DNA from 2 places in the Marinobacter fonticola genome. Region 1 is predicted to be linked to the other one. Evidence: riboswitches for the same ligand, from Rfam matches in the RefSeq annotation. Region 1 holds a riboswitch; the other holds the start of a gene.
The links. A riboswitch is a leader RNA that binds a small molecule or an ion and turns the genes downstream of it on or off. The one in region 1 is predicted to bind thiamine pyrophosphate.
Positions count from the first base shown of each region.

Region 2: linked by a shared signal. The riboswitch ahead of FXO11_RS00615 (SLC5/6 family protein) and the one ahead of thiB (thiamine ABC transporter substrate binding subunit) in region 1 are both predicted to bind thiamine pyrophosphate.

Region 1 is NZ_CP043042.1:1,519,010-1,524,544, forward strand. Features, by position in the region: gene FXO11_RS06780 (ATP-binding cassette domain-containing protein) at 1-7, opposite strand, end outside; gene thiP (thiamine/thiamine pyrophosphate ABC transporter permease) at 1-1,679, opposite strand, end outside; gene thiB (thiamine ABC transporter substrate binding subunit) at 1,655-2,650, opposite strand; TPP riboswitch at 2,761-2,860, opposite strand; gene FXO11_RS06795 (BCCT family transporter) at 3,232-4,818, shown strand; gene FXO11_RS06800 (alpha-L-glutamate ligase-like protein) at 4,894-5,535, opposite strand, start outside.
Region 2 is NZ_CP043042.1:134,824-140,358, forward strand. Features, by position in the region: gene FXO11_RS00610 (extracellular catalytic domain type 1 short-chain-length polyhydroxyalkanoate depolymerase) at 1-34, opposite strand, end outside; gene FXO11_RS00615 (SLC5/6 family protein) at 434-1,813, opposite strand; TPP riboswitch at 1,803-1,932, opposite strand; gene FXO11_RS00620 (MBL fold metallo-hydrolase) at 2,120-3,088, shown strand; gene FXO11_RS00625 (flavin-containing monooxygenase) at 3,193-4,689, opposite strand; gene rrtA (rhombosortase) at 4,910-5,473, shown strand.

The DNA of each region.
Region 1 (5,535 bases):
CAAGCATGGGTATTTGATCTCCTGGCTGCCGGCGTCGTTCCGGTCGCCCGAATCGTTGCGTTTTGGCCGAGCCGGTGCAAGACAAAGAATAGGCCGAATAGCAGTATGAGCATCAATAATGCCGTTCCTGCGGCGGCGTCCAGTTGATAGCTCGAGAGCTGCTGGTAGAGGAGCAGCGGCAGGGTCGGCGAGCCGGGGCTGCCGAACAGCGCAATGACGCTGAAGTCGCCCAGGGAAAGACCGGCGGCATAAGCGAAGCCCAGCAGCAGGGGGCGTTTGAGCAAAGGTAATATGAGCTGGCGAAACCGATACCAGCCCCGGATGTTGAACTGGTCCGCCAAACGCAGGGAAAACGGGTCAAGGCTGGTAAAAGGGCCGCGTAAAACCTGGAGCACAAAGGGCAGTGCCATCAAGGCATTGATTAGCGTCACTAGCGCCAGCCCCTGGGATACGTTGCCCAGCTGAGGACGTAGCAGGATAAACAGGCCGGTGCCCAGTACCAGTGCGGGTACGACAAGCGTCAGGTGTCCCCCCGCTTCCGTCAGTCCGGCCTGTGCGTTGCGGTGCGCGTCGCGGTCGCCCTGGCTCGCGGCGAGGATGGCGAGGCCGAAAGAGACACTCAGACCGGCCGCGATCACGGCGACCATCAGACTGCGGACCAGGCTGGACCAGAGGCGCAAACTATCCAGTTCGGCATACAATCCGGGCAGGCCGCGGACGGTAATCGCGGTAAGAGGCAGTATCAGGAATGCCAGGAAAAGCGACAGTAGCAGACGATCCCGCATCCTGGCCTTTTGGGTATCGCGACGTGGCGAGCCGGCGATGTCGATACCGCCAGGAAGCAGATCGCGCGACGTGCGTTGCCGTGTGGCCAGCAGCCAGAGCGTGCCACAAATCAATAGCTGGACGACGGCCAAAATCGCCGCCTGGCTGAAGTCGAATTCGTAACGCAACGCTTGATAGATAGCCACCTCGACCGTGGTCGATTTCGGCCCGCCCCCCAGGGTCATGACAACGGCGAAACTGGTAAAGCACAGGGTAAAGATGAACGCCGCCAAACCCGGCAGTAGTCGGCGTAGGGAAGGCCATTCGAGTGTTTTCCAAATGGGGCCGCTGTCCAGACCGAGCTGTGCCGCGATACGCCATTGGTTGGTAGGAATGCGCTCGAGGCTCAGAAGCATGATGCGGGCGGCCAGCGGGGCATTAAAAAAGACATGCGCCAGGAGAATGCCCTGGAGGCCATAGAGATTCCAGTTAAACGGCAGGGCCATTGCGCCCAACAAGCCGTTGAGCCAGCCAGAGCGGCCGTAGACTGCAACAAGACCAAAAACCGCAACAATCGTGGGCAGGACCAGGCTCAGCTCTGTAAGCCGCAACAGCAGTCCGCGACCCAAAAAGTGGGCCTGTCGGTGCAGGGCGCGCGCGACCGGTAAGGCCACAACTAGGCTCAATGCGGTGGAGAGCGTGGCCTGGTATAGACTGAACCAGATGACTTGCCGCAGGTAGGCACTTTGCCAAAGTTCGGGAATGGCTTGCCATCGCCATTCCCGGAGTAGCCCACAAAAGCCGGCCAACACCACTGCAAGTAATATCAGGGCGACAATCCGCCCGGGCCAGAAGCGCCAACCCGGATGTGCGAGCGGGGGCGTATTTTTCAGCGTGCTGTCGCGTTGAGCCACTCGTCAATCCACTGCTTGCGCCCTTCGGCCACTGCATCCGGTTCAAAGTACAGCGTTTGGGGCGGGTCGATCAGTCGTTCGAAAACGTCTGGCAGTTGTTCGCCCAAATCGGTGGCGGGGTACATCACATTTTTCAGCGGAATCGCTGCTTGGAAGGCCGGTGTCAGCATGAATTCGAGAAATTGCCTGGCCAGCTCCGGATGCTCGCTGGTGCGCACCCGCGCAGCGAGTTCCACCTGCAGGTAATGCCCTTCGTCGAAGGCGACCGCCTGGTAGCGCTCGGTATTGTCGACGGCCATGTGGTAAGCCGGTGACGTGCTGTACGAGAGCACCATCGGCGCTTCGCCATTCATAAACAGGGAAAAGTACGCTTCGCTCCAACCTTTAGTGATGGTCAGGATGTTGTCCTGGAGTGCCTGCCATTTTTGCGGCGCCTGTTCGCCATAGACATGGCGCATCCATAACAGAAACCCAAGGCCCGGCGTGCTGGTGCGCGGATCTTGCAGGATAATTTTCAGATCGTCTGGCGCGTTGATGAGCGCCTCAAGGCTGGACGGCGGCTCGGCGAGCTGCTCGGTATCGTACACGAAAGCGAAGTACCCCCAGTCGTAGGGGACGAAAATGTCGTCTTTCCAAGTGATCGGCAAGGCCAGTGGCGACGTATCGATACCGTGCGCTGTGAGCAGGCCGGTCTTACGGGCGTCGGCCATGATGCTGGCATCCAGACCCAGTACCAAATCGGCCTGGGTGGATTCGCCCTCGAGTCTGAGCCGGTGCAGGATGGCGACGCTACTGTCGAGTGCGACAAAGTTCAGGGTGCAGTCACACTGGTTTTGGAATGCTTCTTTTATAGCCGGGCCGGGACCCCATTCGGACACGAATGACGGGTAAGTGTAGATGGTCAGCGTGGGCGCCGCCCAGACATTGGCTCCGACGACCGTCAGAAAAAGAAAAACGAGAGATCTCGCCACGATGGATACCACCCGCAATGTATAGGAACTATGTTTATAGGGACGATGTTGTACAGCAACAACGTTTTATCGGAGCGTTATAGAGACAGCGGGGCGGGAGACCAAGGGATGGCCTTGAGTTTCTCAATCCCTGCGCTGGCATGATCCGGGTCAGGTTCCGCGGGTCTGATCTCAGCCTGCGCTTGTACGCAGACACCCCGTTGAGGACAGGGGGAGTCTACCAGAGTGGGCTTTGTTCTGCAGGCGTCTAATCTTCCTGGGGTGCTTGATTCTTTGAGGTTGTTCTCTTAGGCTGCGCACCTTTAGAGCTATAAATAAATGTGCCGTGGCGACTCGTGGCGGTTTGCGACCCGATTAGCTGGGTGATTGCTCGGCGTATGCAATGTTTCGAGCACATACGGCTGCAAAACTGTTGCCGGCCAGCAAAAGCGGTCAGGCGTCTGACAGATAGGCCATGTACCCTGCAGATCGACGCACGCACTTTGATCTTTCGAGCTCAAATAAATAGACTTAAATAGTTGTAATCTCGCGCCCTTACTACCTTACTAGAAGGGCAGCTAATCCGTTCGAGGAGACTTGATGTGAGCGAAGGTCTAAAAGACGAGTACTCCACCGATTATCAGGCGGGGCAGGACAACGTGACGCCCCTCGGGCTTGACCTGCACAAGTCGGTATTTTTTATCACTGCATTTCTAATCATTGTTTTTGTTGTTGGCACTCTTCTCTTTCCCGAGGTGTCCACAGGCTTGCTTACCGGAGCGAAAAACGGCGCTATTGCGCATTTTGACTGGCTGTTCCTGATCAGCGGCAATATCTTCGTTATCTTCTGTCTGGCACTGATCGTGATGCCGGTCGGTAAAATCCGGATCGGGGGCATGGACGCCAAGCCGGAATTCTCAACACTCTCTTGGTTTGCCATGCTGTTTGCAGCCGGTATGGGTATTGGCCTGATGTTCTGGGGCGTTGCGGAACCTGTTGCCTATTACACCGACTGGTATGGTACGCCGCTGGGCGTGGAGCCCAATACCCCCCAAGGGGCGGAGTTGGCGCTGGGTGCAACGATGTACCATTGGGGCCTGCATCCTTGGGCAATCTACGCGATTGTCGCGCTATCCCTGTCGTTCTTCGCCTTTAATAAGGGCATGCCTTTGACGTTGCGCTCCGCGTTTTTCCCGATCTTCGGTGATCGCGTATGGGGCTGGATCGGCGATGTGATCGACATTCTTGCCGTCCTGGCGACCATCTTCGGCCTCGCGACTTCACTGGGGCTGGGTGCGCAGCAGGCGGCCGCAGGCCTGAATTACCTGTTTGATATTGATGGCGGCATCGGTACTCAGATTGCGATTATCGTCGGCGTTACCTGTGTCGCTCTCGTGTCTGTCGTACGCGGCCTGGAAGGGGGTGTCCGGGTTCTGAGTAACATCAATATGACCCTTGCGGCCATCCTGCTGCTGTTTGTCATTCTGGCCGGTTCGACCTTGGGCGTATTCCAGGCAATGTGGACGACAACCTCGTCCTACGTCACGAACATCATCCCGCTGAGCAACCCGTTTGGTCGCGAAGACGAAACCTGGTTCCACGGCTGGACCGTGTTCTACTGGGCTTGGTGGATTTCCTGGTCACCGTTCGTCGGCATGTTTATCGCTCGAGTCTCCAAGGGGCGCACGGTACGCGAGTTCATCACCGCCGTTCTGGTTATCCCGACAGTGATCACCATCGTTTGGATGAGTGCTTTTGGTGGTTCTGCGCTTGAGCAGATCCAGGCGGGCGTAGGGCCACTGGCTAGCGAAGGGCTGACGGATGTCTCCCTGGCCATGTTCCAGATGTTCGAAAACATTCCGCTGACTGCCGTAGTGTCTTTCATCGGCATCGTGCTGGTGCTGGTGTTCTTCGTGACCTCATCCGACTCAGGTTCGTTGGTTATCGATAGCATTACGGCCGGCGGCAAGCTGGATGCGCCGACGCAACAGCGTGTGTTCTGGGCGGTAATGGAAGGCGCTATTGCCGCTGCACTGATTTTCGGTGGCGGTGCTGACGCATTGAAAGCATTGCAGGCAGGCGCCGTGAGTGTCGGTCTACCGTTCACGTTTGTCCTGCTGGTCATGTGCTACGGCTTGTTTAAAGGGCTGAATAACGAGCGGGCGCTGATCAACGCTGGCATGAAGTAAGCCCCTGTGGGCCAATAAAAAAAACCCGCCTCTGGAGAAGGGGCGGGTTTTTTAATGCGGGTTTTCTATGACTGATTAGGCCGGCACACGCGGAGATGGCGCCTTTTTTTGCGATGTATAGAGCGTGCCGGTGTGACTGAATACAGACATGGCATATTCCACGCGAGCTTCGGGCGTCAGATGAGTACGCTTGAGGCTTTCAATGTATTTCAGTCGGGGTAGCAGGCCTTTGCCATTGGCCATTTGGATGGCCAGGCCCGGTCGGGCGTTAAGCTCCAGCAGGGTAGGGCCGGCGTTCTGGTCCAATACCAGATCGGCGCCCATGTAGCCTAGCCCCGTGGCTTCATAGCAGCGTGACGCCATAACCAGCATCGTATGCCAATCCTGTACATGAATATGCTCAAGCGCCATTCCCGTGTCCGGATGATGGGTGACCGGGCGGTTGAACTGCACGGCATTGAGGCTCTGACCCGTGGCAATATCGATGCCGACTCCGATTGCACCTTGGTGCAAGTTGGCTTTGCCATCCGATGAGCGGGTCGCCAGACGCAGCATCGCCATGACCGGATAGCCGCGGAATACGACAATGCGGATATCGGGAACGCCCTGAAACGAATAGTCCGTCAACGTGCTGCTGCACTGAATCAGGTCTTCGACGATCGCTACATCGGGCGTGCCGCCCAGGGAGTAAAGCCCCGCGAGAATATTGGTCAGGTG
Region 2 (5,535 bases), 1.4 Mb from region 1:
TCGCGGCGACCGCGAGTAAACCTCGGATCGTCATAGCATTCTCCTTCCTGTCTTGTTTTTGTAGGAATGGGGCCCGGGGCAAAACCCGCGGCAGGAAGGCTTATGCTTATGTTGTGCCAAGTATAAAAAGGTAATTAATACAGCTATTTAGAAATTTCACTGGGAGGCGGGTCAAAAAGTATCCGGAAATCCGGACAGCGCTGCCGCGCCGGTTTGCGGCTCAAGGGCTGGTTTGGCGTGAGATTTGGCGGGGATTGAGAGTGTCCGGTGTTTTAGACAGTGTATTGTATTCCGGACACATGAGCGTCAGGCGGTGAACGTGTGTAGACGAAAACTAAAGAGCCTTTGCTCAAAGCTATCGGCGATTCCTGCGCCCAGGGCCGAGTCCCCAAGGCTTGCAGAATCGCCAATAGACTTATTTTTAATAATAGACTTAACGAGACGGTCCGTAACGACTTGGTCGTACAAGGCCGACCGCGATGCTCACCGCAGCCGACGCCACGAGTGCCCCCACAAACGGCGCCAGTGTCGGCACCCCACCGGGGAAGCTGGCCACCTGTAGTCCCATTACGAAGCTACCCGTTTCGACCCAGCCCGGCAGCACCGCGCCCATCAGGCCGGCAGCAGCGCCGCAGATCGCGGCTTCGCGGGACATTCGCGTCCAAAGGCCCATCAATACGGGAATCACCGCCGTTGCACAAAGCAGGTCGGCGACCAGGAACAGCCGGAGTACCGAATAACCCTGTAATGCGATAACCACGACCGGCACCATCAGGCCCACGGTAATCCAGCGCGCCGCACTCAGGGAAAGCCCGGCCTTTTCCGTCACCGCTAACGACGCGAGGCCGTTCTGCAGCGTGTCGACGGACGAAGCCACCAACGTCAGCGCGAGGACGAGAGCGACCAGTGCCAGCCAATCCGGCGCTTGGCTGAGCAGTGCGAAGAAGGGGATCGGCGGCGAGCCAAGATCGGTACCGCTCATGGCGGCGGTAATGCCCAGGCCGCCGACAAGGGCTACCACCGCAATGGTGATTACGCCGCCGAGTACGGCGCCCTGGCCCAGGGCGGTGCCATCCCGGGCAGCCCAGACCCGTTGCCAGTAACCCTGGTGAAACAAGTTGGCGGCGGTGACGGCGAGAACCAGCGTCAGCGCGACGGCCAGCGCGCTGCCCACCGGAATCGAGGGCATTGGCGAACGTTCCACCTGACTGGGCAGTCCCGGTAAGGCGACGGCGCCGACGACGAGAATGAGCGCAACCAATAGCAAGGCTTGCCAGCGGTCAGTTACCAGGCTGGCCCGTAGCCCGCCCCAGGCGGTATAGACCAGCGTGGCAACAGCGACGCCAAGAACCGCCACGTTGCCGTCGAGATCGGTTAGCAGACCGGTGATGGCACCCACCGCCGTAAGTTCCGCGGTCAGAAAGCAGAGCATATAAAGCACGGAAATCAGCGATACCCAGCGCCGCATCCCGGTGCCATAGCAGGTTTGGGCAAACTCCCCGATGCTGCGGCCCTCGGGGAGATGACGGCGTATCGCCGGGCCGCAGAAGGCAAACACGATGAATGGCAGGGCGGCACCGAGCGCGTAACCCGCCAAGCCGATGGGCCCGACCATGGCGCCGACTTCAGGCGGTGCGAACAGGATCCAGCCGCCCATGCCGGATGCAAGAAAGGAGAGTCCCAGGGCCCGGGCACCCTGGGAGTTACGGGCGGTGACATAGTCGTCGAGGCCGCCGTCGGCCACGCGGGCGCGCACGCCCAGCCAGGTAAATACAAGCAATGCAGCCGCCACGGCCGCTACGGTATAGAACATGTCGCGCTTCCTCCGCCGGTGCTAACCGGATCAGGTTCCAGGGTTTCATCGAGTGACTGTAAAAACAGCGGCGCTCGATACCTTCTCAGTCCGATTTACGGACTCCCCTGGCGACGAATTGATGGAATTGGTGATTAGATCAGGACGGTCCATACTGACACAGATCCGGCTTTGTCGCGACTGATGTCCATTCGCGTATGATCGGTCTGATTGACGATGGCGTATCCGAAGCGGATGAACGACGGACTTTGCGGACAACGAATGACGTAGCGGATAAAAGGACATTCAGGCAGGGAGACTCAAACCATGATTTCATTCAGACAACGCGTGACCGCCGCCGCGCTGCTTATGCTCGGAAGCACACTCGCGATGGCCGCGGAAAACGTGCGTGTGACGCCACTGGGAAGCCAGGATGGCGAGTTCTGCGCGATGGACCGGGCCTTGGTCTTCGAGGACCCGAACGGCACCCGCATCCTCTACGATGCCGGTCGAACCGTGGCCGGGCCGGACGATCCGCGGTTGGGAGACATCGACATCGTTCTGGTCAGCCATGTTCACGGTGACCATATCGGCGATCGCCATATTGCCAAACCCAATGCCGGGACTTGCGCCAAACCGGAGGCTTCGGTAACGGCAACGCCATTGTCGAGCAGCGTGAAAATTGCCATGGCCAAGGATGCCAAAATCGTCACGGGCAGCGAGATGCCCAGCTTCTTCGCGGGCAAGCTCAGAGCCGCCGACGGCAACCCGGAGAATTCCGTACTGGCCCGGTTTGGGGCGATGGTGAATGTCGGCGGGGTGGGGATCACGACAGTCCCGGCGGTGCATAGCAATGGCCTGGCGCCGGACTATATCGGCGGCGAGCTGGGCGACAATATGAAAACCGCCGGGATCACCGCGTATGTCGGGCCACCGACCGGCTACGTCCTCAAGTTCAGCAACGGGCTGGTGGTCTATCTCTCGGGCGATACCGGTATTACCGCCGAGCAGGACGTGGTGGTGCGGCGCCACTATGGCGCCAAACTGGCGGTGATGAATATCGGCGATACATACACCACAGGGCCCACAGAGGCGGCCTACGTCATCAACGACCTGGTCCAGCCCACCAGTGTGATTGCTTCCCATGCCAACGAGCCGGCCACCGAGGGCGGCAAGGTGCGCGAAGGAACCCGTACGGCGTCGTTTATCGAAGCCACCGAGGTGCCGGTGCATGTGCCGCTGAGCGGACGAACGCTATCGTTCAACGCCTCGGGGAAGTGCGTTGAAGGATGCTGACACCGCTGGCATTGTCTCGGACCAAAGCGTGGGCCCCGGATAATAAAAAAGCCGGGACAGCCCTGATCCCGGCTTTAGAGCCATTTGTGGAAAGACGGGCCGATTTAGCGCCGCTGTTCGGCCAGCGCAATCGTGTCCGGCACCGGCGTTCTCCTGGAAAACGCTAGCGCCGAATCGTCGACGCTGCCGTAGCGCAGATTCATCAGGTCCAGCAGGTAGTTTTGGTAGAGCTTCCAGGGCTTGCGGTCGCCCTGCTTGGGCAGGCGGTCCAGGGCCCGCAGCACGTATCCGGAGTTGAGGTCGATAAACGGCTCCACCTCGACGTCGTCGCCTACGTGTGGCGTGCAGGCATCGTAACCCTGGCGGTCCATGTGGTTGAGAATGCGGCACACGTACTCGCTGGTAAGATCCGCCTTTAGCGTCCAGGAGGCGTTGGTGTAGCCCACCACCAGCGCCAGGTTGGGCACGTTGCTGAGCATCATGCCCTTGTAGCTCATGGTGTCGCCGAGTGCGACTTCCTGGTTGTCCACCGTGACTTCGGCGCCGCCCAATGCAACCAGGTTGAGGCCGGTGGCGGAAACGACGATGTCTGCCTCCAGCTCCTCGCCGGATTTCAGTCGGAGGCCTTTTTCGGTGAAAGTGTCGATGTGGTCGGTGACCACCTTGGCCGCGCCCTTGCGCAACGCACGGAACAGGTCGCCGTTGGGGACCAGGCAGAGGCGCTGATCCCACGGATCGTAGCTGGGATTGAAGTGGGTATCGATGTCGAAATGTCGCCCCAACTGGCTGCGCAGGTGCTGCCGGAGCAGTCGCCGCATCAGCTTGGGATAGCGCTTGCAGGCCTGGAAGAAGAGTGTCTGCAAGCCCACATTCTTCCAGCGGGTGAGCGGGTATGCAGCCTTGGCCGGCAGCAGGCGGTTGAGGGTCCGGGCGATAACATCCACATCCGGCAAGGAGACGATCCAGGTGGGCGAACGCTGCAGCATGGTGACCTGGGCCGCTGACTCGGCCATGGCCGGTACCAGAGTGACCGCCGTGGCGCCGCTGCCGATGACCAGGACCCGTTTGCCGGCATAATCCAGGCCTTCGGGCCAGTGTTGGGGATGGATCAGACGGCCCTTATAGGTTTCGACGCCCGGAAAGTCCGGCATGTAGCCCTCGTCATAACGGTAGTAGCCGGAACAGTTGATGATGAAGTGACAGGTATAGCGAACGTTTCTGCCAGTCTTCTGATTCTTGGCGGTAACGGTCCAGGTGGCATCGGCGCTGGACCAGTCATAGTGGGTGACCCAATGGTTGTAGCGAATCTGCTGGTCGATGCCGTAGTCTGCAGCGGTGCTCTTCACATAGCGGAGGATGGACGGGCCGTCCGCCAAAGACTTGTCTTCTCGCCAGGGACGGAAGCTGTAGCCTAGGGTGTACATATCCGAGTCGGAACGGATGCCCGGGTAACGGAAGATATCCCAGGTGCCGCCGATGGCATCGCGGCCCTCGAGGATGGCATAGGTCTTGTCCGGGCAGTAAGTCTGGATGTGGTAAGCCGAGCCAATACCGGATAGCCCGGCCCCCACGATCAGGACGTCGAAATGCTGGTTTGCCATAGCGCTACCTCGCTGGGCGGTGTCTGTTGTTATATCGCCAATGGGTTTCGTAATTTGTTGCTGCGTATAAAGCAGTCGCTTTAGTTTTTTATTTCAACCCGAGGCCAACGCGCAGTGCAAGTTTTATCGGGCCAGGATCACGTAAATAGCTCGGGTTCACCGACCGGGGACGCCAGGATGCGCTAGGCTGTTGCGAATGCTCTATGCGGAGTCGGAACTCTTGAGTCTGTCAAAACGCTATCTCGGACTGGCGGTCAGCCTGCTCCTGTTATATCTGCTGCCGGCGGAATGGCTGGAGCTACAGCGGTGGGCGGTCATTGATGGCGGTGAAGTCTGGCGCCTGGTCTCGGCGCATTGGAGCCATGTCGGACTGGTCCATCTCGCTCTCAATGGGCTGGGCGTACTGGTGTTGGCCGCTCTCTTTCCGCCGCGGGAATCCTGGCGCGTCTGGCTGGCCTGCGTGATTGTCCTGGCGCTGGCAGTCTCGCTCGCCTTGCTGGCAACGTTGCCGGCGCTGGCCTGGTATCGGGGGTTTTCCGGCTGCCTCTACGGCCTGTTCATCTATGAGGCCATTCGCCAGCTCAGAAGCCAGCCCTGGACAGCGGCGGCCGTGCTGGTTCTAGTGGTGGGTAAACTGGTGATCGACGGGCTGGGCCTTGGCAGCACCAGAACGTCGGCGCTGATTGGCGCGCCGGTGATCGATACCGCTCATGTTGCCGGCGCCCTCACCGGCGCCGCCCTGGCCCTGACCCGAGCCCTCACCGGCCGATTGGAGAGCAACTGAACATCGGGCGGGCTACAACTAATCTTAAACAACATGACCTGTCGCTTCAGTGAGCGGTTTCT